DNA from 3 places in the Pseudoduganella plicata genome. Region 1 is predicted to be linked to each of the others. Evidence: predicted binding sites of a transcription regulator. Region 1 holds the regulator's gene; each other region holds the start of a gene.

Region 1 (7,514 bases):
ACTAGCACGAGCCACCAGTTCTCGTACACGATCCGCACATTGAGCAGCATGCCGACGGTGATGAAGAAAAGCCCCAGCAGCACGTCGCGGAACGGCTTGATGTCTTCTTCCACCTGATGCTTGTACTCGGTTTCCGAGATCAGCATGCCGGCCACAAAGGCGCCCAGCGCCAGCGACAGGCCGGCCAGTTCGGTGATCCACGCGGCGCCCAGCGTGATCAGGAGGAGGTTCAGCATGAACAGCTCCTGCGAGCGGCGCTTGACGACGATCGTAAACCAGCCGCGCATCAGCTTCTGGCCGAAAAACAGCAGCAGCACCAGCACCAGGACGGCCTTCAGCGCGGCCCAGCCCAGCGTCGCGCCCAGGTTGTCGGGATTGCGCGCCAGCGCCGGGATCAGGATCAGCAGCGGCACCACGGCCAGGTCCTGGAACAGCAGGATGCCGACGATCTTGCGGCCATGCTCCGATTCCAGTTCCAGCCGCTCCGTCAGCATCTTGACGACGATGGCGGTGGACGACATCGCCAGCGCGCCGCCCAGCGCGAATGCGGCTTGCCAGCTGACGTCGATCGCGGGCGGCAGCGTGTATGCGAGGACCCAGCCGAAAACGACGGTCGAGACGATCGTCAGCACCACCTGCGCCATCCCGAGGCCGAAGACGACGCCCTTCATGGCCTTCAGCTTGGGCAGGGAGAACTCGAGGCCGATGGAGAACATTAGGAAGACGACGCCGAATTCGGCCAGCGACGCGGTGGCGTGGCTTTCTTCGGCCAGCCCCAGCGCGTGCGGGCCGATCACGATGCCGACGGCCAGGTAGCCCAGCATGGGCGGCAGGTGGAGCATGCGGAAGGCAACGACGCCGAGTACCGCGCTGCCCAGCAACAGGAGGGTCAGTTCAAGAGGGGAGAACATCGTCAGGCGGCTGCGGCAGGCTGTCCGGCACGCGCGCGGATGTTTTTTGTAACATCTGGCAAGTTTTTTGCTTTCCCAATTCGGCTATACTTTCGGCATGAGTGTAACCCATGAAAAAACAATGCTGAAAGCTTTTGATGCAACAACCGCAAGCCGCGCCCTGGAACTGGCGCGCGAGGCCCTGCAAATCGAGGCGGACGCGCTGATCGCCCTGCATGACCGTCTGGCAACAGACGTAAGTGTGGGGCAAGCCGTGTCGCTGCTGCTGAACTGCAAGGGCCGCGTTGTCGTGTCCGGCATCGGCAAATCCGGCCATATCGGCCGCAAGATCGCCGCCACGCTGGCGTCGACCGGCACGCCGGCCCTGTTCGTGCATCCTGCCGAAGCGGCGCACGGCGACCTGGGCATGGTCACGCCGGACGACGCGTTCATCGCCATCTCGTATTCCGGCGAAAGCGCGGAGCTGATGGCGATCCTGCCGGTGGTCAAGCGCATGGGTGGCTCGGTCATTTCGATGACGGGCAAGCCGGAATCGAGCCTGGCGAAGCTGGCGGACGTGCATCTGGACGTGTCGGTCGCCAAGGAAGCATGCCCGATGAACCTGGCGCCCACGGCATCGACGACCGTCACGCTGGCGCTGGGCGATGCGATTGCCGTCGCGTTGCTGGACCTGCGCGGCTTCAAGGAAGAAGACTTCGCCCGCTCGCACCCTGGCGGCGCGCTGGGCCGGCGCCTGCTGACCCACGTGCGCGATGTGATGCGCAGCGGTGACGCGATTCCCGCCGTGACAACCGAAACGGCACTTCCCGAGGCGCTGATGCAGATCACGCAGAAGGGGATGGGCATGACGGCCGTGGTGGATGCAGACTACCGTCCGGTGGGCGTGTTTACCGACGGCGATTTGCGCCGGATGATCGACAAGGTGCAGGACTTCAGCAAGGTGATCATCAAGGATGTGATGCATGCCAATCCGCGCACGATCGGGCCGGACAAGCTGGCCGTCGATGCCGTCGCCATCATGGAACAGTACCGCATCAACCAGATGCTGGTCGTCGACGACGACGGCCGGCTGGCCGGCGCGCTGCACATCCACGACCTGACGCGGGCGAAGGTGATCTGATGGCGGACGATCTCATGAAGCGGCCGATCGACATGCAGAACGTGCAACGGGCGGCCGGTGTCCGCCTGATGATTTTCGACGTGGACGGCGTGCTGACCGACGGCAGCCTGCATTACGGCGCAGATGGCGAAGCGTTCAAGACGTTCAACGTGCAGGATGGCCTGGGCATCAAGCTGCTGCAGGAAGCGGGCATCCAGACGGCCATCATCAGTGCACGCCGTTCGCCGCAAGTGACGGCGCGGGCGAGGGACCTTGGCATCGATCACGTGCACCAGGGCGGCCACGACAAGCTGACACCGTTCAACGCGCTGCTGGCGCAACTGGGCCTGACGGCCGACCAGGTGGGCTTCATCGGCGACGATGTCGTCGACCTGCCGATCCTGTCGCGCGTGGGCTTTGCCGTGGCCGTGCCGAACGGGCGCCAGGAAGTGCTGGCGCGCGCCCATTACATCGCGGCCAATCATGGCGGCCGCGGCGCCGTGCGCGAAGTATGCGAGTTCGTGCTGCGCGCGCAGGGGCTTTATGACAAGACCATGGCCCAGTTCCTGATCTAGGAGTCACGATGCGCAATCAAAGGACCGCCCACCGCTACCGCCTGTCCGTCGGCCTCGTGCTCGGCCTGTTCGGTGCGTTCGGCAGTTTCTGGCTGGTCGAGATGATGAACCGCGGCGGCGACGAGCTGCAGGGCGGCCTCAAGGTCAACGAGCCCGATTACATCGTCGAAAATTTTTCGTTCGTGCGGATGACAAAGACGGGGCAGCCCAGCTACATCATCTCGGGCGACAAGCTGACGCACCGGCCGGTGGACGATTCGTCGGACATCGTCAAGCCCGTCGTGCGCAGCCTGTCGGGCGAGCGCGAGCCGATGGACATCCATGCCGAGCGCGCGCGCGTGGACCAGGACAACACGCGCGTGACGCTGATGGAGAACGTGCGCATCGACCGCGCCGCGTCGGCCAACTCGCAGGAAATGCATCTGGCCACGCAGTCGCTGACGATTTTCCCCGAGGAGGACCGGATGGAAACGAACCAGCCCGTGCGCCTGCAGCTGGGGAACGCCACCGCCACCGGCACGGCCATGCGCGCCAACAACGCCACGCGGCAGTTGCAATTGACCGGTCGCGGCACCATCGTGTATCCACCGCGCGGGCAACAGACCAAATAGGATTCAATCAATGAAGAAACTCATACTGACGGCGGCACTGCTGGCGGGGATGGCGGGACTGGCAGGACATGCCGTCGCCGAAAAGGCCGACTCGTACCAGAAGACGGTGATCAACTACGGCACGCTCGATGCCGACGACGTCAAGCAGGTGTACACGTTCACGGGCGACGTCACGCTGACCCGCGGCACGCTGTCGATGAAGGCCGACAAGGCCGTCGTCACCTACACGCCGGACGGCTACCAGCTTGCCACGCTGACGGGCGGCGCGCGCAAGGTCTCCTTCCGCCAGAAGCGCGACGGCGAAGGCGACCAGTGGATGGAAGGCGAAGCCGAACGGATGGAATACGACGAGAAGGCCGAGCTGGTGAAGCTGTATTCGAAGGCGAAGATCCGCCGGCTGGAAGGCAAGAAGCCGAGCGACGAAGTCGAAGGCGAGTTCATCTCCTATGACAGCCGCAAGGAATACTTCAGCGTGCGCAATACGGACGCCGGCACCAACAAGCCCGGCGCGGGCCGTGGCACGATGGTGATCCAGCCGAAACGCACGGAGCCGGCTCCGGCCTCGACACCGGCCGCGGGGAAATAATGGCGGACGTGACCCCGGAAAACTGCGGCAGCACGCTGATCGTGCGCGGCCTGCAAAAGAGCTACGGCAAGCGCCAGGTGGTGCACGACGTGTCGCTGCAGGTAGCCTGCGGCGAAGTGGTGGGCCTGCTGGGGCCGAACGGCGCGGGCAAGACGACGTCGTTCTACATGATCGTCGGCCTGGTCGCGTCCGACGCGGGCACCATCGACATCAGCGGCACCGACATCTCCAGCCTGCCGATCCACAAGCGCGCCAACCTGGGGCTGTCCTACCTGCCGCAGGAAGCGTCGGTGTTCCGCAAGCTGACGGTGGAGGAAAATATCCGCGCCGTCCTGGAAATCCAGAAGGTCGACGGCAAGGCCCTGACAAAGGCGCAGATCGACGAGCGCCTGAACAACCTGCTGGCCGACCTGCAGATCGAGAAGCTGCGCGAGAACACGGCGCTGTCGCTGTCGGGCGGCGAGCGCCGTCGCGTCGAGATCGCGCGCGCCCTGGCAACCAATCCGCGCTTCGTGTTGCTGGACGAACCGTTTGCCGGCGTCGATCCGATCGCCGTGATCGAGATCCAGCGGATCGTGCGTTTCCTGAAGGAGCGCAGTATCGGCGTGCTCATCACGGACCACAATGTACGGGAGACGCTGGGCATCTGCGACCGGGCGTACATCATCAATCAGGGCAGCGTCCTGGCGTCGGGCCGGCCGGACGATATCATTGCCGACGAATCCGTGCGGCGCGTGTATCTTGGTGAACACTTCCGTATGTGACCGCACATGAAACAGTCTCTGCAACTGCGAACGTCGCAGCACCTGGCGCTGACACCACAGCTGCAGCAGTCCATCCGGCTGCTGCAGTTGTCCACGCTGGAACTGCACCAGGAACTGGAACAGCTGCTGACGGATAACCCGCTGCTGGAACGGCTCGACGATCCGCTCGACCGTTCGCTGCGGCTGCTGGCCGATGGCGCCATCGGCCAGCAGAGCGCGCCCGAGGCACCGGCCGAAGGCCCGCCCCAGCAAACCGACGCGGCGGCCCCCGCAGAGGCAGAACCGTATGACGGCGCCGACGCGGACCGCGGCCCGGAAGGCGATACCGACTGGACCGACGCGGGCCGCGGCAAGGCGCCGGACGACGACGACGCGCGGCCGCAACTGGAAGCGAGCCATTGTTCGCTGCGCGAACACCTGATGGAGCAGATGCGGGTGACGGTGCAACAGCCGCGCGACCGGGCGCTTGTCGAGCTGATCATCGACGCGCTGGACGAAAACGGCTACCTGGAAGAGAGCCTGGACGAGATCCACGGCCGCCTGCCCGAAGAGCTGGAAGTGGAAATGGAAGAGCTGCGCACGGCGCTGGCGCTGCTGCAGAGCTTCGATCCGGTGGGCGTCGGCGCCCGCAGCGCGTCCGAATGCCTGGCGCTGCAGATCCGCAAGATGCCGGGCGTGCCGCTGGTGACGCGCCGGATGGCGCTGTGCATTGTCGAGAAACACCTGGCCTGGTTTGCCCAGCGCGACTTCAACAAGCTCAAGAAGGCGCTCGATTGCGACGACGAAGACCTGCGCGAAGCACAGGCCGTCATTCGCCAGTGCAACCCCCATCCGGGCGCCGCGTATGCGTCCGACGTGTCAGACTATGTCGTACCGGATGTGATTGTGAAGAAGGGCCGCAACGGCTGGGTGGTCACGCTGAACAACGACGTGATGCCGCGCCTGCGCGTGAACGCGCTGTATGCCAGCCTGCTCAAACAGGGCAAGGGCGAAAGCCAGATGGGCGCGCAGCTGCAGGAAGCGAAGTGGCTGATCAAGAATATGCGCCAGCGCTTCGACACGATCCTGCGCGTCGCACAGGCCATCGTCGAGCGGCAGAAGAACTTTTTCTCGCATGGCGCGGTGGCCATGCGACCCCTTGTGTTGCGTGAAATAGCTGATACACTGGGGCTACACGAGAGTACGATCTCTCGGGTGACAACTCAGAAATATATGCTCACTCCCCATGGCATGTTTGAGTTGAAGTATTTTTTTGGCAGCCACGTCGCAACCGAAGCGGGTGGGGAAGCTTCCTCGACTGCGATCCGTGCGCTGATCGTGCAATTCACAGGAGCCGAAGACCCGAAGAACCCTTTATCCGACAGTAAGATTGCGGACATGCTGGGAGAACAGGGCATGGTGATTGCGCGACGCACTGTTGCCAAGTATCGCGAAGCCTTGAAAATCCCTCCCGTCAGCCTCCGCAAGTCCTTGTAGTGCATGGGTTCCTCTGCGCCGCCGGCTTTTTACCACGGCGGGCAACGCACGAACCTTAGAGCGACATCATCTTTAGGAGTGTGTATGAATCTCACCATCAGTGGACATCATATCGACGTAACCCCAGCCATCCGCGAATACGTGCAGAACAAGCTGGAGCGCGTGAAACGACATTTCGATCAAGTGATCGACGTTTCTGTCATCCTGACTGTAGATAACCTCACCGAGAAAGAGAAGCGCCAGAAAGCAGAGATCAACCTGCGCATGTCGGGCAAGACCATATTTGTGGAAAGCGTGGCACAGGACCTGTACGCGGCCATCGATACGCTGATCGATAAGCTGGACCGCTCGGTCATGAAATACAAGGACAAAGTGCAGAATCACAATCATGATTCCATCAAGCACCTGGCCGAAAGCGATATCCCCGCTGCGTAACGCAGCTGTGTAATTCCAGAGAAAAAGGGCGCGAAAGCGCCCTTCTGCATTCAGGGTCGCGCAACAACTCCGCCATCCACTGCCGCGTTCGTGTCGACCCCCTAGGGTCACGCCCTGACATCGACACAAGCTGAGCCGTTGTTTTTTCTCGCCATCCATCAGGGCGCAATCCCCCACCGTTCCGCTTCCCGCTTTCAACGCAATATTTGTCGTCTGCCGCGCTAGAATGGGGCATCTCTGACTATTCCTGCTGCCATGAGCGAACACGTCCACATCCGCGTCGGTAACGGTACCGGTTTCATCACGCTCGATCGCCCCGGGCGTTGAATTCGCTGTCGCTGGACATGGTGCGGGCGATGACGGCGGCCTTGCTGGCATGGCGCGACGACCATGACGTCGCCGCCGTCGTTGTCCGCAGCACCAGCGAGAAGGCCCTGTGCGCCGGGGGCGATATCCGCTTCTTCCATGACGCCGGCCGCGCCACGCCCCAAGGCGGCAGCGCACTGCTGGAGGATTTTTTCACGGAAGAATACGCGCTCAATCACCTGATCCACTGCTACCCGAAACCCTATATCGCGCTGATGGACGGCGTCGTCATGGGCGGCGGCATGGGCATCGCCCAGGGCGGCCCCCGCTGCGCGGTGCGCATCGTAACGAACCGGACGAAGATGGCGATGCCCGAGGTGAACATCGGTCTGTTCCCCGATGTGGGCGGCAGCCATTTCCTGTCGCGCGCGCCCGGCAGCCTGGGTGTCTATCTCGGTCTGACGGGCCTGACGATCGGCGCGGCCGACGCGCTGTATGTCGGCCTGGCCGACCACTACGTGCCCGACACCGAGCTGGCCGCGCTGTCCGACCTGATCGGCTCCACGTCCGGCGGCGGCCTGCGCGAAGCGGTGGCAACCTTTGCCCGGCCGTTGCGCGCCGGCGCTGGCGACAGTCCATTGCTGGCGCACCGTGCCCTGATCGAGCGCCATTTCGGCCACGCTTCGGTGCCGGACATCATGGCATCGCTGCGAGACGATGACGACCCGTTCGCACGACAGGCATTGGGGGC
Region 2 (7,514 bases), 630 kb from region 1:
CCAGTACCTGGCGCGCTTCGCCGACAAGGAAGGCAAGGAATTCCTGTACCGCTTCTACGCCAAGTACAAGGGCAAGCCGAAGTCGCAGCTGGACAGGATTCTCGTGGACAGCATCCGCCCGACCCCGGTGCGCCTGGCGAACATCCACCGCACACTGTTCCCGAACGCGTCGCTAGGCGAGTTCGCGATGTTCGTCAACGGTAACCTGACGACGCAGAACGAAGTGCCGCAAGAGCGCCTGGAAAAGATGTACGACCAGTACGCGATGGACAAGTGGAACCTGGCCGACCGTGGCTACCTGTCGAACGTCCACCCGCTGGAGCTGTGGCTGGTGTCCTACCTGCGCCAGCACGAAGGCGCCACGCTGTCGCAGGCGGTGGCCGCGTCGGCGAAGGAGCGCCAGGAAGTGTATCAGTGGCTGTTCAAGACGCACCGCAAGCACGCCCAGGACCGCCGCATCGCCGGCCTGCTGGAAATGGAAGCGTTCATGGAAATCCACCGCCAGTGGAAGAAGATGGGCTATCCGTTCGATTCGCTGGTGCCGTCGTACGCGACCACCCTGGGCGCATCGGCCGACCGTCCGGCCGCGCTGGCCGAGATGATGGGCATTATCGTGAACGGCGGCGTGCGCAAGCCAACGCAACGCATCGATGCACTGCACTTCGCCGCCGGCACGCCGTACGACACGAAAGTGGCGCGAGCCAGGCAGGTCGCCGCCGAGCAGGTGCTGTCGCCGGAAGTGGCGCGCGTGGTGGCCGATGAAATCCGCGGCGTCGTCTCGGACGGCACGGCCAAGCGTGCCAAGGAAGCATTTATCGCGGCCGACGGCACCCATATCCTTGTCGGCGGCAAAACGGGTACGGGCGACCAGCGCTTCGACGTCTACGGTGGCGGCGGTCGCCTGATCGAATCGCGCTACGTGAACCGTTCGGCCACGTTCGTGTTCAATATCGGCGAACGCTTCTTCGGCAGCATGACGGCCTACGTGCACGGCCCGGACTCGAAGAACTACGACTTCACCAGCGCCCTGCCGGTGCAGTTGCTGACGGTGCTGGCGCCAAGCCTGATGCCGCTGATCGAGCCAAACCAGAAGGCCGCGCTGCCCACCGATTCGTCGGTGGCCGCCGCTGCCGCCGCGCTGGGTGCTCCCGTCAAAGCCTGCGGTGGTTGAACGATTGTTGGCCAAATGCCGGGGGGCAGAGCTTGGAAGATGGCCCTGCTCCCGGCGTTTCCGCTACAAACCTTGCGCAGCGGATGAAAAGTTGGCATCGTAGCCAGCCATGAAACCCGTCCTCCGCTCCACGATGAACCGCATCCGCAAGTTCACGAACTTTTCCATACGCGATCTCATCGCGTCCGCCGCTCCCACCATCCTCGTCATCGCCGCCATCTGCCTCGCCGCCTACCTGATCGTCGATCCGGCGCCGCCGCGCAAGGTCGTGCTGGGGACGGGCCAGGACAACAGCGCCTATGACGTCTTCGGCAAGAAGTACGCCGCGGCGCTCAAGGGCGACGGCATCGCCGTTACGCTGCAGCCATCGCACGGCTCGCGCGAGAACCTGCGCCTGCTGAAGGAAGGGAAGGTCGATATCGCCTTCATGCAGAGCGGGACGACCGACGAGTCGGCGCCGGAACGCGAGGGCCTCGTCTCGCTGGGCAGCCTGTTCACGGAACCCGTCTGGCTGTTCCTGCGCGAGCGTCCCGGCCAGCAGCCGATCGCGCAGCTGACGCAGTTGCGCGGCCTGAAGATCAATATCGGCGCCGGGGGCAGCGGGGCGCCGCGGCTGTTCCGGCAGATCCTCGACGTGAACGGTGTCGCCCCGGGCGAGCTGCAGGTCAGCCAGCTCGATAACACGCCGGCCACCGTGGAGCTGCTGGAAGGGCGCATCGACGGCCTGGTGTTCGCGGCCGCGCCGGACGATCCGCTGATCCAGATGCTGCTGCAGACGCCTGGCGTGGCGCTGTTCGATTTCACGCAGGCCGAGGCCTATACGCGCCGCCTGCCGTTCCTGACGCACGTGACGCTGCCGCGCGGGATTGTCGACCTGGGGCGCGACCTGCCGGCGCGCGACTATCACCTGATCGCGCCGACGGCCACGCTGGTGGCGCGCGAGGATCTGCACCCGGCGTTGATCGAGCTGTTCGTGCAGGCCGCGGCGAAGATTCACGGCGGGGCGGGGTGGTTCTCGCAGCAGGGTCAGTTCCCGTCCGCGCGCTACACGGAGATTCCCGTCGCCGACGAGGCGGCGAAGTTCTACAAGGACGGCGCGCCGTTCCTGCAGCGCTACATGAGCTTCTGGCTGGCGAACTTCCTCGACCGCATGTGGGTGCTCGTCGTGGCGCTGGGTGCGCTGATCCTGCCGTTATCAAAAGTGGTGCCGCCGCTGTACGTGTGGCGCGTCCGCTCGCGCATCTATCGCTGGTACGGCCAGCTGCGCACGGTGGAACAGGCGCTGGAAGAGGTACCGCGCGAGGCACCCGCGGCGCAGCGGATGCAAGTGGGGCGCGCGCAGCTGGCGCGGCTGAACGACATCGAGGACCGCGTCAACCAGATCTCCGTGCCGCTGTCGTTTGCCGACGATTTGTATGGCCTGCGCAGCCACATCCAGTTCGTCCGGCAGCGGATTCTTAGCCAAACACCGGATCTGGCGACAGAAAATACGGCCATTGCTGAATAGACCGTTTGTTTATCGCCACAGCTTGCCCTTTTAGCCACTGATTGATTTGACAGCAAGGCGCCCGCGCCGGGAAGATAAAGCCGACTGCCGCGCGCCGCGGCGGCCCTGCTGGATCGCCTGGCTCAATCATTGAACGAAAAGGGATCAAGATGCACCGGAATACCGTACCCACCAAGCTTCTTCTCGCCGCCGCCATCGCCTCGCTGTTCGGCCACGCCGGTGCCCAGGCCCAGACGGCCGACACGCCGGCCGTCGAATCGACCGTCATCGTGACGGGCACGCGGGTCTCGAACCGCACGGTGCTCGACACGTCCGCGCCCGTCGACATCATCTCGGCCGACACCATCAAGAACACGGGGGTACCGGAGATCACGCAGGCGCTGTCGGTGGCGCTGCCATCGCTGAACTTCCCGCGTCCGGGCCTGGCCGACGGCACCGATACCATCCGGCCGGCCACGTTGCGCGGCCTGGCGCCGGACCAGACGCTGGTGCTGGTGAACGGCAAGCGCCGGCATACGTCGTCGCTGGTCAACCTGAACGGCACCATCGGCCGCGGCTCGGCCGCCGTCGACATGAACACGATCCCGACGGGCATCGTCAAGACCATCGAAGTGCTGCGCGACGGCGCCTCCGCGCAGTACGGCTCGGACGCCATCGCCGGCGTCGTCAACATCCGGCTGCGCAACGACCACAGCGGCGGCGAGGCCGTCGTCAGCTACGGCAAGCGCATCACGGACTACAGCTTCGAGCCCGTGCCGGGACCGGCCGGCGCCACGTGGAGCAGCGAGACGGAGCGCTCGCGCCATGACGGCGGCGTGGCCACCGTCAGCCTGTGGAAGGGACTCTCGTTCGGCGAGACGGGTTTCGTGACCATCGCGGCCGAATACAAGGACCAGGACCATACGGAGCGGGGCGGCTACGACATGCGCCAGCAGTACCCGCTCCTCAGTGGCCAACAAGCTGGGCAGTTAGATCCACGCGAGAACACGATCGACCGCTTCAACGCGTGGTACGGCGAACCGGAAATGAAGCAGTCCACGATTTTCGCCAACGCCGGCATGAACCTGGGCGGCAGCGTCAAGCTGTATGGCTGGAGCAGCTACCAGAAGCGCGAGGCCCGCTCGGCCGGCTTCTTCCGCCGCGCGCTGCAGGACAATAACGTCATCGCCATCTATCCGAACGGCTTCCTGCCGATCATCGCCCCAAGCGTGGACGACTTCAGCATCGCCGGCGGCGTCACGTGGACGCTGGACGGCTGGGACATGGACAGCTCGCTCAGCTACGGCAAGAACAAGATGGGCTACACCATCGAGAACACCTTGAACCGCTCGCTGGGCGCGGCCAGCCCGACGACGTTCGACGCGGGCGGATATTCGTACGACCAGCTGACGTACAACCTGTCGGCCGTGCGCCAGTTCGACTGGGGCCTGTCGTCGCCCGTCAACCTGGCGCTGGGTGCCGAGGCGCGCCGCGAAGGCTACAAGCTGGAAGCGGGCGAGCCGGATTCGTACCGCAACGGCGGCATCCTGCTGCCATCGGGCCTGCCTACGGCGTCCGGCGCGCAGGTGTTCCCGGGCTTCCGCCCAAGCGACGAATCGGACAGCCACCGCAACGCGTTCAGCGTGTTCGCCGACGTGGAAGCGAACCTGACGCCGGAGCTGCTGGCGTCCTTCGCCGTGCGCGGCGAGCACTACTCGGACTTCGGCAACAACTGGTCCGGCAAGCTGGCGGGGCGCTATAACTTCACCCCGGCATTCGCGCTGCGCGGCTCCGTGCAGAACGGCTTCCGCGCGCCGTCGATGCAGCAGCAGTTCTTCACGTCCACGTCCACCAATTTCATCAACGGCATTCCGTTCGACCTGACGACGTTCAAGCCGACTGCCCCGGCCGCGGTGGCGCTGGGCGCGAAGCCGCTCGATGCCGAGAAGTCCACCAACTTCTCGCTGGGCGCCGTGGCGAAATTCGGCCGTGGCAGCATCACCGTCGACGGTTACCACATCAAGATCCGCAACCGCATCGTGCTGTCCGAGAACCTGACGCAGGCGAACGTGCGCAATTACCTGACCGCGAACGGCTTTCCCGGCGTGGGCGGCGGGCGCTTCTTCATCAACGGCGTGGATACGACGACCAAAGGGGTGGACATCGTCGCCAACTACCCGTTCGCGCTGGGCCAGGCCGGCAAGATCGACCTGACGCTGGCCGGCAACTACACGGACACCGAAGTGACGAAGGTGCCGGCAACGGCGCAGCTGGCGGCATTGTCGCCGGCGCCGGTGCTGTTCGACCGCGTCAACGTGCTGACGTTCGAGGAAGGCACGCCGAAGACCAAGTTCACGGCCAGCGGCACGTGGTTGCTGGGTCCCTGGGGCGCCACGTTGCGCGCCACGCGCTACGGCAAGGTGCTGACGCCAAGCTCGGCGCCATTCCCCGACCACCTGATGTCGGCCCGCACGCTGGTGGACCTTGAGGGACGCTTTGCGATCACGAAGGCGATGACGTTTGCCGTCGGCGCGGAAAACCTGTTCGACCAGTACCCGGACCCGTATCCGGCCGTGCTGAACTCGACGGGTAATGCGCCGTTCACCAACTACTCGCCGTTCGGCCGTTCGGGCCGCTACGTCTACGCGCGCCTGAGCTACTCGCTGTAACGCAAGTCGCAGGGAACTTGCTGGGGACTGTCCCTTCGGGACTGTCCCCGACTTTGCTTTCCGCTAATGACCCCGCTGCTTCCGGTAAACCTCGGGGACAGTCCCCACTGCATCAGGCGCCCACCCAGGGCAACCCGGCCTTGCACCATCCCCCGACTGTCTTCCGATGCCCCTCGGCGTCCTTGTCCCCCTCGAACCCCTCCAGGATATCGAAGCTGTTGGCATAGCCGTTCTCCGTGGCCAGCCTGGCGGCATGCCGCGAGCGCACGCCGGAGCGGCACAGGAACAGCAGCACGTCGTCTTTCGACGCCAGCGCGGCCAGTTGCTCGGCGAACGCCGGATTCGGCACGCCGCCCGGATACGTACTCCACTGCACCGCGCCATGCTGGGCGTCCGGAATCGCCACGCGGCCGACCCAGTCGCGCTCGGCGTTGGTGCGCACGTCGATCAGCCGGACGTTGGGATGTTCCTCCAGCAGTTGATATGCTTCCTGTGGCGTGACCGCTCCAGCATAGGGCAGTCCCGTGCCGCGCTCGCGGGCGCGTTCGAGGATGTCGGAGTCAATGCCTGTTTTGGTACTCATTTCGCGGTATCCCTCGAGGATCTTCGTTTATCATTGCGCGCGCCGGGTATTGACGACAGCGTGCCTGCAGCGCATACAGGGACTGGGATGCACCAATATATCCGGAATCGCCGACACGCTGCCCGAATTCGGTGCAGAATGCACGCATCGCACCAAAGCGGTGCGGTGCGGAGGTTGCGCTAACGTGGTGCAAAACAGGCCCGCGGCAGGCCCCGAACGATTTTAGTTTCCGTTGGCAGCAAGATCAATGAAGCAATTCGACTATGCTTCCTCGCTCTTTACTGGCACGCTTTCTGCTTTACGTTATTGAAGTTTCCGCCGCACACTGTGCTGGCAGCCCTTTTCACTTAGGAGATACGCATGGCAATGACCGCCGAAGAAGTTTTGCAGATGGTAAAAGACAACGAAGTCAAATTCGTTGATTTCCGTTTTGCCGATACCCGTGGCAAGGAACAGCACGTGACCGTGCCAGTGTCCCACTTCGATATCGACAAGTTCGAAAGCGGTCATGCGTTCGACGGTTCTTCCATCGCCGGCTGGAAAGGTATTGAAGCATCGGACATGATCCTGCTGCCGGACCCTGCGACCGCGAACATCGACCCCTTCATGGAAGAGACGACGCTATTCATGCAGTGCGACGTCATCGAGCCATCCGACGGCAAGGGCTACGACCGTGACCCGCGCTCGATCGCCAAGCGCGCCGAAGCCTACCTGAAGTCCTCCGGCCTGGGCGACACCGCCTACTTCGGTCCGGAACCCGAATTCTTCATCTTCGACTCCGTGAAGTGGAAGATCGACATGTCCGGCGCGATGGTCAAGATCGACTCCGACGAAGCATCGTGGTCGACCGACAAGGACATCGAAGGCGGCAACAGCGGCCACCGTCCGACCGTCAAGGGCGGCTACTTCCCGGTGCCTCCGGTCGATTCGTTCCAGGACATGCGCTCGGAAATGTGCCTGATCCTCGAATCGATGGGCATCCCGGTCGAAGTGCACCACCACGAAGTGGCCGGCGCCGGCCAGAACGAGATCGGCACCAAGTTCTCGACGCTGGTCGAGCGCGCCGACTGGACGCAGAACATGAAGTACGTGATCTGGAACGTGGCCCACAGCTACGGCAAGACCGCTACCTTCATGCCGAAGCCGGTCGTTGGCGACAACGGCTCGGGCATGCACGTGCACCAGTCGATCTGGAAAGACGGCAAGAACCTGTTCGCCGGCGACGGCTATGCGGGCCTGTCGGACTTCGCGCTGTACTACATCGGCGGCATCATCAAGCACGCCAAGGCACTGAACGCCATCACCAACCCTGGCACGAACTCGTACAAGCGCCTGGTGCCTGGCTACGAAGCGCCGGTCAAGCTGGCTTACTCGGCACGTAACCGTTCCGCGTCGATCCGTATCCCGCACGTGGCCAATCCAAAAGGCCGTCGTATCGAGACGCGCTTCCCGGATCCGCTGGCGAACCCGTACCTGTGCTTCGCCGCGCTGATGATGGCCGGCCTGGACGGCGTGCAGAACAAGATCCACCCGGGCGAAGCCGCATCGAAAGACCTGTACCACCTGCCGCCGGAAGAAGACGCGCTGATCCCGACCGTCTGCGCC
Region 3 (7,514 bases), 2.6 Mb from region 1:
GGATGAGGACGGGATTGTACGAATCGGGTTCGAGAACATCATCGTCGGCGCCACCGTGACGAGGGGTAGCGACCAGTTTGACCGGGACGCGAGTTTCATCGGGTCGATAGCAGAAGGCTATCGCGTCACTTCGATGACGCTGCGCGGCACGTACGTTGGAACGGTTGAACTCACTTCTCAGAACGGCTGGCAGAACTGGCCGGGCGAGATTAGCGTGGCCCCAGGCGACGCCTCCACCTTGACGTCCATGTCCATGTGGGTCCAGCACGGGGATACAGACACCGAGGTCCGTGGGGGAAGAGTGTTCAACTTGAACGGCTCGCACGCCTTCGGGACGCAATACTCGGACACCGTGGAGAACACCTTCGGCCTCTTCATCACCTCGTACGCGAGTCTCCGAGCACAGGCAGAGGAGGTCTGGCTTTACCACCCGGACGGCGGCTGGGGCTACAATTTCGGGACCGCACTGGCCAGTATTCGAGCCGACGACGTCGTGTTGACCCTGCATGTATCCGCAGTGCCCGAGCCGGCCACATATGGCATGCTGATCGGCGGCCTTGGCATCCTGGGTTACGTTGCGCGCCGCCGCAAAGGTGCCGCCGTGAACTGAGGTCGCCCTCCGTCAGCAGCGGAGGCACCCTCTCGACCGGAAGGCACGAACTTGTCAGCCGTAAAGAAAGCCGGGATCGCGGCTGCGATCCCGGCTTCCCACTACGTGGACGATTGAGTCAGTGGCGCTTAGTGCGCGCTCGCCCCAGCCGCGCCAATCCCTGTCTCCGAACGCACTTCCTGCGCCTCAAAGCCCGCCTTGTCGATGGCAGCGCGCTTGCTGGAATCCGTCACCGAGAACAGCCAGATGCCGACAAAGCCAACGGTCATCGAGAACAGGGCAGGGGACGTGTACGGGAAGATGGCCGAGGCGTTGTGGAACACGTCGACCCAGACCGATTTCGACAACACCGTCAAGGTGACGGCCGTGATGAGGCCCAGGAAACCGCCGACGGTGGCGCCGCGCGTGGTGCACTTGCTCCACAGGACGGACATGAACAGCACGGGGAAGTTGGCCGATGCGGCAATCGCGAACGCCAGCGACACCATGAACGCGACGTTCTGCTTCTCGAACACGATGCCCAGCAGAACGGCGATGACGCCCAGCACGATGGTCGTGAATTTCGACACGCGCAGCTCGCTGCCCGGTGCCGGCTTGCCTTTCTTGATGACGGTGGCGTACAGGTCGTGCGACACGGCCGAGGCGCCGGACAAGGTCAGGCCGGCGACTACCGCCAGGATCGTGGCAAACGCCACGGCCGAGATAAAGCCCAGGAAGACGTCGCCGCCGACGGCTTTCGCCAGGTGCACCGCCGCCATATTGTCGCCGCCCAGCAGCTTGCCGGCGGCGTCCTTGAAGCCGGCGTTGGTGCCGACCAGCACGATGGCGCCGAAGCCGATGATGAACACCAGCACGTAGAAATAGCCGATCCACGTGGTGGCCCACAGCACGGATTTACGCGCTTCCTTGGCGCTCGGGACCGTGAAGAAGCGCATCAGGATGTGCGGCAGGCCGGCGGTGCCGAACATCAGCGCCATGCCGAACGAGATGCCGGAGATCGGGTCCTTGATGAAGCCGCCCGGGCCCATGATCGCGTCGCCCTTGGCGTGCACGTTGACGGCCTCGGCAAACAGTGCGGACGGGCTGAAGTTGTACAGGGCCAGCACGGCAAACGCCATGTAGGTCGTCGCGCCCAGCAGCATCACGGCCTTGATGATCTGCACCCACGTGGTGGCGGTCATGCCGCCGAACAGCACGTACACCATCATCAGCAGGCCGACCAGCACGACGGCGATCCAGTAGTCCAGGCCAAACAGCAGCTTGATCAGCTGGCCCGCGCCGACCATCTGCGCGATCAGGTAGAACAGCACGACAACCAGCGTGCCGGATGCGGCAAACAGGCGCACCGGTTTTTGGGCGAAACGGTAGGCGGCCACGTCGGCAAACGTGAAGCGGCCCAGATTACGCAGGCGCTCGGCCATCAGGAATGTCAGCACGGGCCAGCCGACGAGGAAGCCGATCGCGTAGATCAGGCCGTCGAAACCGCTGACGAACACGGCCGCCGAAATGCCCAGGAACGATGCGGCCGACATGAAGTCGCCGGCAATGGCAAGACCGTTCTGGAAGCCGGTGATGCCGCCGCCGGCCGTGTAGAAGTCCGATGCCGAACGGGTGCGCTTGGCGGCCCATTTGGTGATGAACAGCGTCAGCAGCACGAACGCGGCAAACATGGCGATCGCCGTCCAGTTGGTGGCCTGCTTGGTGGACTGGCCCAGGTCGGGCGCGGCCAGAGCGGTGCCGGTGGCGGCCAAGGCGACAAGGGCGGCAGCGGCGCCGCGCAGGGCGGTGCGGGCCATCATGCCTTCACCTCTTCCGGCTGTTTTGCATGGGCGGCGGCGTTCTTGTGGATGGCGTCCGTGAGCGCGTCGAATTCGCGGTTGGCACGGCGCACGTAGATCCCTGTGACGGCGACAGTGAAGAAAATCACGAACAGGCCGAGCGGCACGCCGCGCGACATGACGCCGTCGCCGATCTTGCCGGCCATAAATTCCTTGCCGAACGCGTTCAGCGCCGTGAAGCCGTAGTAGACGACCATGACGGACCAGGCGAGCATCCAGCCGTAACGCGAGCGGGTCTTCACCAGCTTCTGGTAATTGGGGTCGTTCTTGACCAAATGAACGAGGTCTTGTTCCATAATGCTTGTCTCCGGGTAATTTTTTGTAGGGCCAGCTCCTGTGTTGCAAGCTGCCAGATTAACACCCTACGCAACATTTCTTACCGCGTGCTTACGGTGTGGAGACAAAGGCGGGTTGGCCGCAGGAAGTCAGCCGGGTACGAGGCGGCGCGAATTGGCATCGGTGCGGAAGATAATCGGCTGGCCCGTCGACCGGAATGGCGAGTCCATGACAATGGCCTGCACGGCGGCATGCTGCGGCGAATGCGCACAGACGGGATCGGCGTTTGCCGCGTCGCCCGTCAGCGCATACGCCTGGCAGCGGCATCCGCCGAAATCCCGATGCTTTTCCGGGCACGTGCTGCAAGGCGACTTCATCCAGGCGTCGCCCCGGTAGCGGTTGAAGGCGCCGCTCGCGTACCAGATCTCCTCGACGCTGTAGTCGCGTACATTGGGAAAGGCGACGCCCGGCAGCGTGCGCGCGGCATGGCAGGGCAGGGCGGTGCCGTCCGGCGAAATACCGAGAAAGACGGAGCCCCAGCCGTTCATGCACGCCTTGGGCCGTTCCTCGAAATAGTCGGGCACGACAAACAGGATGCGCACCCGGCTGCCGATGCGGGCGCGGTATTCGTTGACGACCGCTTCGGCGCGCTGCAACTGCTCGCGGGTCGGTATCAATTGCGCACGGTTCACCATGCCCCAGCCGTAATACTGCGTGTTGGCCAGTTCCAGGTACTCGACGCCCATCGCCAGCGCCATGTCGATAATGCGGTCCACGTGGTCGAGGTTGTAGCGATGCAGCACCACGTTCAGCACCATCGGGTAGTCGTATTGCTTGATCAGGCGCGCCACGCGCGACTTCAGGTCGAACGTTTTGGTGCTCGACAGGAAATCGTTCATCTCGCGCGTGGAGTCCTGGAACGACAGCTGGATGTGGTCCAGTCCCAGTTCCTTCATCCGGGCGATCCGCGGCTCCGTCAGCCCGATGCCGGAGGTGATCAGGTTCGTGTAGAAGCCCAGCCGGCGTCCTTCGCCGATCAGCTCTTCCAGGTCGTCGCGCAGCAACGGTTCGCCGCCGGAAAACCCCAGCTGGGCCGCGCCGAGCCGGCGCGCCTGGCGCATCACGTCGACCCACTGCGCGGTCGAAAGTTCGGTCCGGTGGTGCGCGTAATCGACCGGGTTGTAGCAGAAGGCGCAGTGCAGCGGGCAGCGGTAAGTCAGTTCCGCCAGCAGCCACAGCGGTGCGGCAATGGGTGGTGCGCTCATGCGTCAGTCCAGCCAGCCGCGCTCGCTCGCGGCGCGCAGGAATCCGTCCACGTCCGCCGCAAGACCGCCCGTATCGAACGCGGCTTCCAGTTCGTCGACGATGGCCGGCACGCTGTGCTCGCCGTCGCAGCGCTTCAGGATTTCGGCCGCACTGCCATTGAGCTTGACCATGCCCTCCGGGTACAGCAGTACGTAGTTGCCTTGCGCTTCTTCCCATTGCATGCGGAAGCGGCGCGAAAGATGGGGTTTGTCGGGAATCACTGCGGCACCTCGCTGTCGGGGCAGGCTTTTTCGATGGCGTCGAGCATCGCCCACAGGATGTCGAGCTTGAACTGCAGGATGTCGAGGGCCCGTTCCTGCGCCGCCCGCGTCGTGAAGTGGTCGAGCGTGACCTGCAGGCCGTGCTCGACGTCGCGCTCGGCCAGGCGGATGCGGCTGCGGAAGTACTGCAGGCCGTCCGGGTCGATCCAGCCGTAGTGCACGGGCCAGTTGGCCAGGCGGTCCTTGTGGATTTGCGGCGCGAACATTTCCGTCAGCGACGAGCAGACCGCTTCCTGCCACGGTGCCTGGCGGGCAAAATTGACGTAGGCATCGACGGCAAACCGCACGCCGGGCACGACGTCTTGCTGCGACCATAACGCGTCCGCATCGAGCCCTACGGCCGCGCCCAGCCTCAGCCATGCCTCGATACCGCCTGCGTTGTCCTCCCCATTGCCGTCATGGTCGAGGATGCGCCGCACCCATTTGCGCCGCGTTGCACGGTCGGGGCAGTTCGCCAGGATGGCGGCGTCCTTGCGCGGAATGTTCACCTGGTAGTAGAAGCGGTTGGCGACCCAGGCGCGGATCTGCCCCGGGCGCAGCAGGCCGTCGTTCATCCGCACGTTGAACGGATGATGGACGTGATAGCCCGCGCCGCGGGCGCGCAGCTGCGCTTCGAATTCGCCGCGGCTCCAGGCCGGGTTGTCTGTCATAGGGCGATCTCCATGCCGTCGAAGGCGACTTCGATGCCGTGGCGCGCCAGGATCGCGCGCTGTTCCGAGTCGTCGTCCAGGATCGGGTTGGTATTGTTGATGTGAATAAGGACCTTGCGGCATTCCAGCCGGTCCAGCACGGCAATCATGCCGCCTTCGCCCGACTGCGGCAGGTGGCCCATGTCGGCCGCGCTCTTGTGGGAAAAGCCGTGGCGGATCATTTCGTCCTCGCGCCAGAACGTGCCGTCCACCAGCACGCAGTCGGCCTGGCGCATCGCCGCATCCACTTGCGGCTCGACGGCGCCCAGCCCCGGCGCGTAAAACAGCGACCGGCCGCTCGCCAGGTTTTCGATCAGCAGGCCGATGTTGTCGCCCACCTGCGGATGCGCCCGGTGCGGCGAGTAGGGCGGCGGCTTGCTCGAGAGCGCCAGCGGCGTGAAGCGCACCCCATCCATGCCCGGCACGTGCACCGGATGCATGGCCGGGCCGTCGCCGACGGTGTCCAGCCGATGCCAGCGCAGGCCGCAATAATGCGACAGCACGGGCGCCAGCGGCAGGTCCGTGTTGAGATCGTTCCACACGGGCGCCGTGCAGTACAGCGGCAGCGGTTTTCCCTCCCGCAGCATCAGCAGGCCCGTGACGTGGTCGACCTGCGCATCCATCAGCATCACGGCGGCGATGCCGGAATCACGCGTTGCCCGCGCCGGTTGCAGCGCCGGCGTGGCGCGGATCTGCGCCAGGATGTCGGGCGAGGCATTGATCAGCAGCCAGTCCGTGTCATTGGACGAGACGGCAATCGACGACTGCGTGCGCGGCGTGGCGGCAACCGTCCCGCTGCGCACACCACGGCAGTTGCGGCAATTGCAGTTCCACTGGGGGAAGCCGCCGCCCGCAGCCGATCCCAGAACGATGATCCTCACGGGCGACTGCCTGCGCTAGCGGTTGGCGATGTACAGCGTGATTTCAAAACCGAAGCGCAGGTCGGTGAATTGCGGTGTGGTCCAGGTCATGGTCGCTCTCCTAGGGGTGGTCAAGATTGCTGCGGATGTGCAGTCGAGGATGCAGTAGCAGCAAGCGTGCCATCGAGTGGCTATGCGGGTGCAAGGCCGCTGGCGTGACACACCTGTCCCGTTTTGACACAGCGACTGTTGCGGAATCGATCAGTGCGTGACCGCGGGTGCCGGCGCGCGCAACTTCTGTCACGTTGCATCAATTCACCGTCTATGTGCATCAACTAACGTTTCGCGCATATTTCATTAATGAAGGGACTGGACGCGCGGCCCCTGTTGCGTTACAATTGATACACATTTACAACAGATTTGACGGCATCCTTGCCGGTTCCCTGCAGTACGGGGAACGTCGCAATCGGGCCATGCGCCCTTACTCAATACCGTTTGACGTTTTCGTCAAACAGCCAGGTGCCGCTGCCATTGCAGCGCACCCGCGTGGCCGGAAGTCCTGAACCCCAGCTTCTTCCGGCACGCACCTGACACCCCGGCATACAGGCATCGGCCTGGTCGGACACCCGTGTCTCGCCCCTGTCCGTCGCGAGCGTGCGCCAGCGCGCCAGCGTTATCGCCGAGTGCTTGTCGACGCCCCGGGGTTTGCCGATTCCCGTCACGGCCTGTGGCCGTCGGGTTTCACTCAACGCGAAATCGAAGGAGAACCACAACGTGGCCAAACAAATCCTCATCGACCATGTCTTCAAAGTGTTCGGCGATCAGCCCGACGAGGCCCTGGCGCTGGTACGCCAGGGCGCAGGCAAGCAGGACATCCTGGCCGCCACCGGCTGCACGATCGGCGTATTCGACGCCAGTTTTACCATCGAGGCAGGCGAGATCTTCGTCATCATGGGCCTGTCCGGTTCCGGCAAGTCCACGCTGGTGCGCATGCTGAACCGCCTGATCGAGCCGACCGCCGGCCGCATCCTGATCGACGGCGCCGACATCAACACGCTGCCGGACGCGCAGCTGCGCGCCTTGCGCCGCAAGGACATCAGCATGGTGTTCCAGTCGTTCGCGCTGCTGCCGCAACTGACGGTGCTCGACAACACCGCGTTCGGCATGGAGCTGGCGGGCATGCCGAAGTCCGAGCGCCACGCGTTGGCCCGGCAGGCGCTGGAACAGGTCGGCCTTGCCGGCTATGCCGCCAGCTATCCGGACGAGCTGTCCGGCGGCATGCAGCAGCGGGTCGGCCTGGCGCGCGCGCTGGCCTGCGATCCGTCGATCCTGCTGATGGACGAGGCGTTTTCCGCGCTCGACCCCATCATGCGCACGGAGATGCAGTCGGAGCTGCTGCGCCTGCAGCAGGTCAGGCGCCGCACCATCGTCTTCATTTCGCACGACCTGGACGAAGCCATGCGCATCGGCGACCGCGTCGCCATCATGAAGGACGGCCACGTGGTGCAGGTGGGCACGCCGGAGGAAATCCTGCGCCGGCCCGCCAACGATTACGTGCGCAGCTTCGTGCGCGGCGTCGATGCGGCGGCCGTCTTCAAGGCCGGCGATATCGCGCGCAAGAGCCAGATCATCGTGTCCGAATCGCCGGCGCGCGG

What was found. The regulator sigma-54, encoded in region 1, starts transcription at its own class of promoters, with help from an activator protein. The targets are predictions, from matches to a motif close to TGGCANGNAANCTGCTTT.
Region 2: glnA (type I glutamate--ammonia ligase) is a predicted target of sigma-54. The motif match lies at 6,192-6,209, and genes of this name have one in related genera.
Region 3: pqqA (pyrroloquinoline quinone precursor peptide PqqA) is a predicted target of sigma-54. The motif match lies at 6,025-6,042, and genes of this name have one in related genera.

Annotation. Positions count from the first base shown of each region.
Region 1 covers NZ_CP038026.1:4,293,534-4,301,047, forward strand. Annotated here, with positions in the region: gene E1742_RS18900 (monovalent cation:proton antiporter family protein) at 1-911, opposite strand, end outside; gene E1742_RS18905 (KpsF/GutQ family sugar-phosphate isomerase) at 1,009-2,031, shown strand; gene E1742_RS18910 (KdsC family phosphatase) at 2,031-2,585, shown strand; gene lptC (LPS export ABC transporter periplasmic protein LptC) at 2,594-3,196, shown strand; gene lptA (lipopolysaccharide transport periplasmic protein LptA) at 3,207-3,782, shown strand; gene lptB (LPS export ABC transporter ATP-binding protein) at 3,782-4,546, shown strand; gene E1742_RS18930 (RNA polymerase factor sigma-54) at 4,553-6,022, shown strand; gene hpf (ribosome hibernation-promoting factor, HPF/YfiA family) at 6,107-6,457, shown strand; partial or broken gene E1742_RS18940 (enoyl-CoA hydratase/isomerase family protein) at 6,713-7,514, shown strand, end outside.
Region 2 covers NZ_CP038026.1:4,927,140-4,934,653, forward strand. Annotated here, with positions in the region: gene E1742_RS21845 (transglycosylase domain-containing protein) at 1-1,171, shown strand, start outside; gene E1742_RS21850 (TAXI family TRAP transporter solute-binding subunit) at 1,305-2,678, shown strand; gene E1742_RS21855 (TonB-dependent receptor plug domain-containing protein) at 2,828-5,326, shown strand; gene E1742_RS21860 (rhodanese-like domain-containing protein) at 5,439-5,909, opposite strand; gene glnA (type I glutamate--ammonia ligase) at 6,270-7,514, shown strand, end outside.
Region 3 covers NZ_CP038026.1:1,055,541-1,063,054, reverse strand. Annotated here, with positions in the region: gene E1742_RS26635 (PEP-CTERM sorting domain-containing protein) at 1-610, shown strand, start outside; gene E1742_RS04530 (cation acetate symporter) at 739-2,406, opposite strand; gene E1742_RS04525 (DUF485 domain-containing protein) at 2,406-2,744, opposite strand; gene pqqE (pyrroloquinoline quinone biosynthesis protein PqqE) at 2,874-3,989, opposite strand; gene pqqD (pyrroloquinoline quinone biosynthesis peptide chaperone PqqD) at 3,993-4,250, opposite strand; gene pqqC (pyrroloquinoline-quinone synthase PqqC) at 4,247-4,960, opposite strand; gene pqqB (pyrroloquinoline quinone biosynthesis protein PqqB) at 4,957-5,880, opposite strand; gene pqqA (pyrroloquinoline quinone precursor peptide PqqA) at 5,896-5,970, opposite strand; gene E1742_RS26365 (hypothetical protein) at 6,345-6,641, opposite strand; gene proV (glycine betaine/L-proline ABC transporter ATP-binding protein ProV) at 6,634-7,514, shown strand, end outside.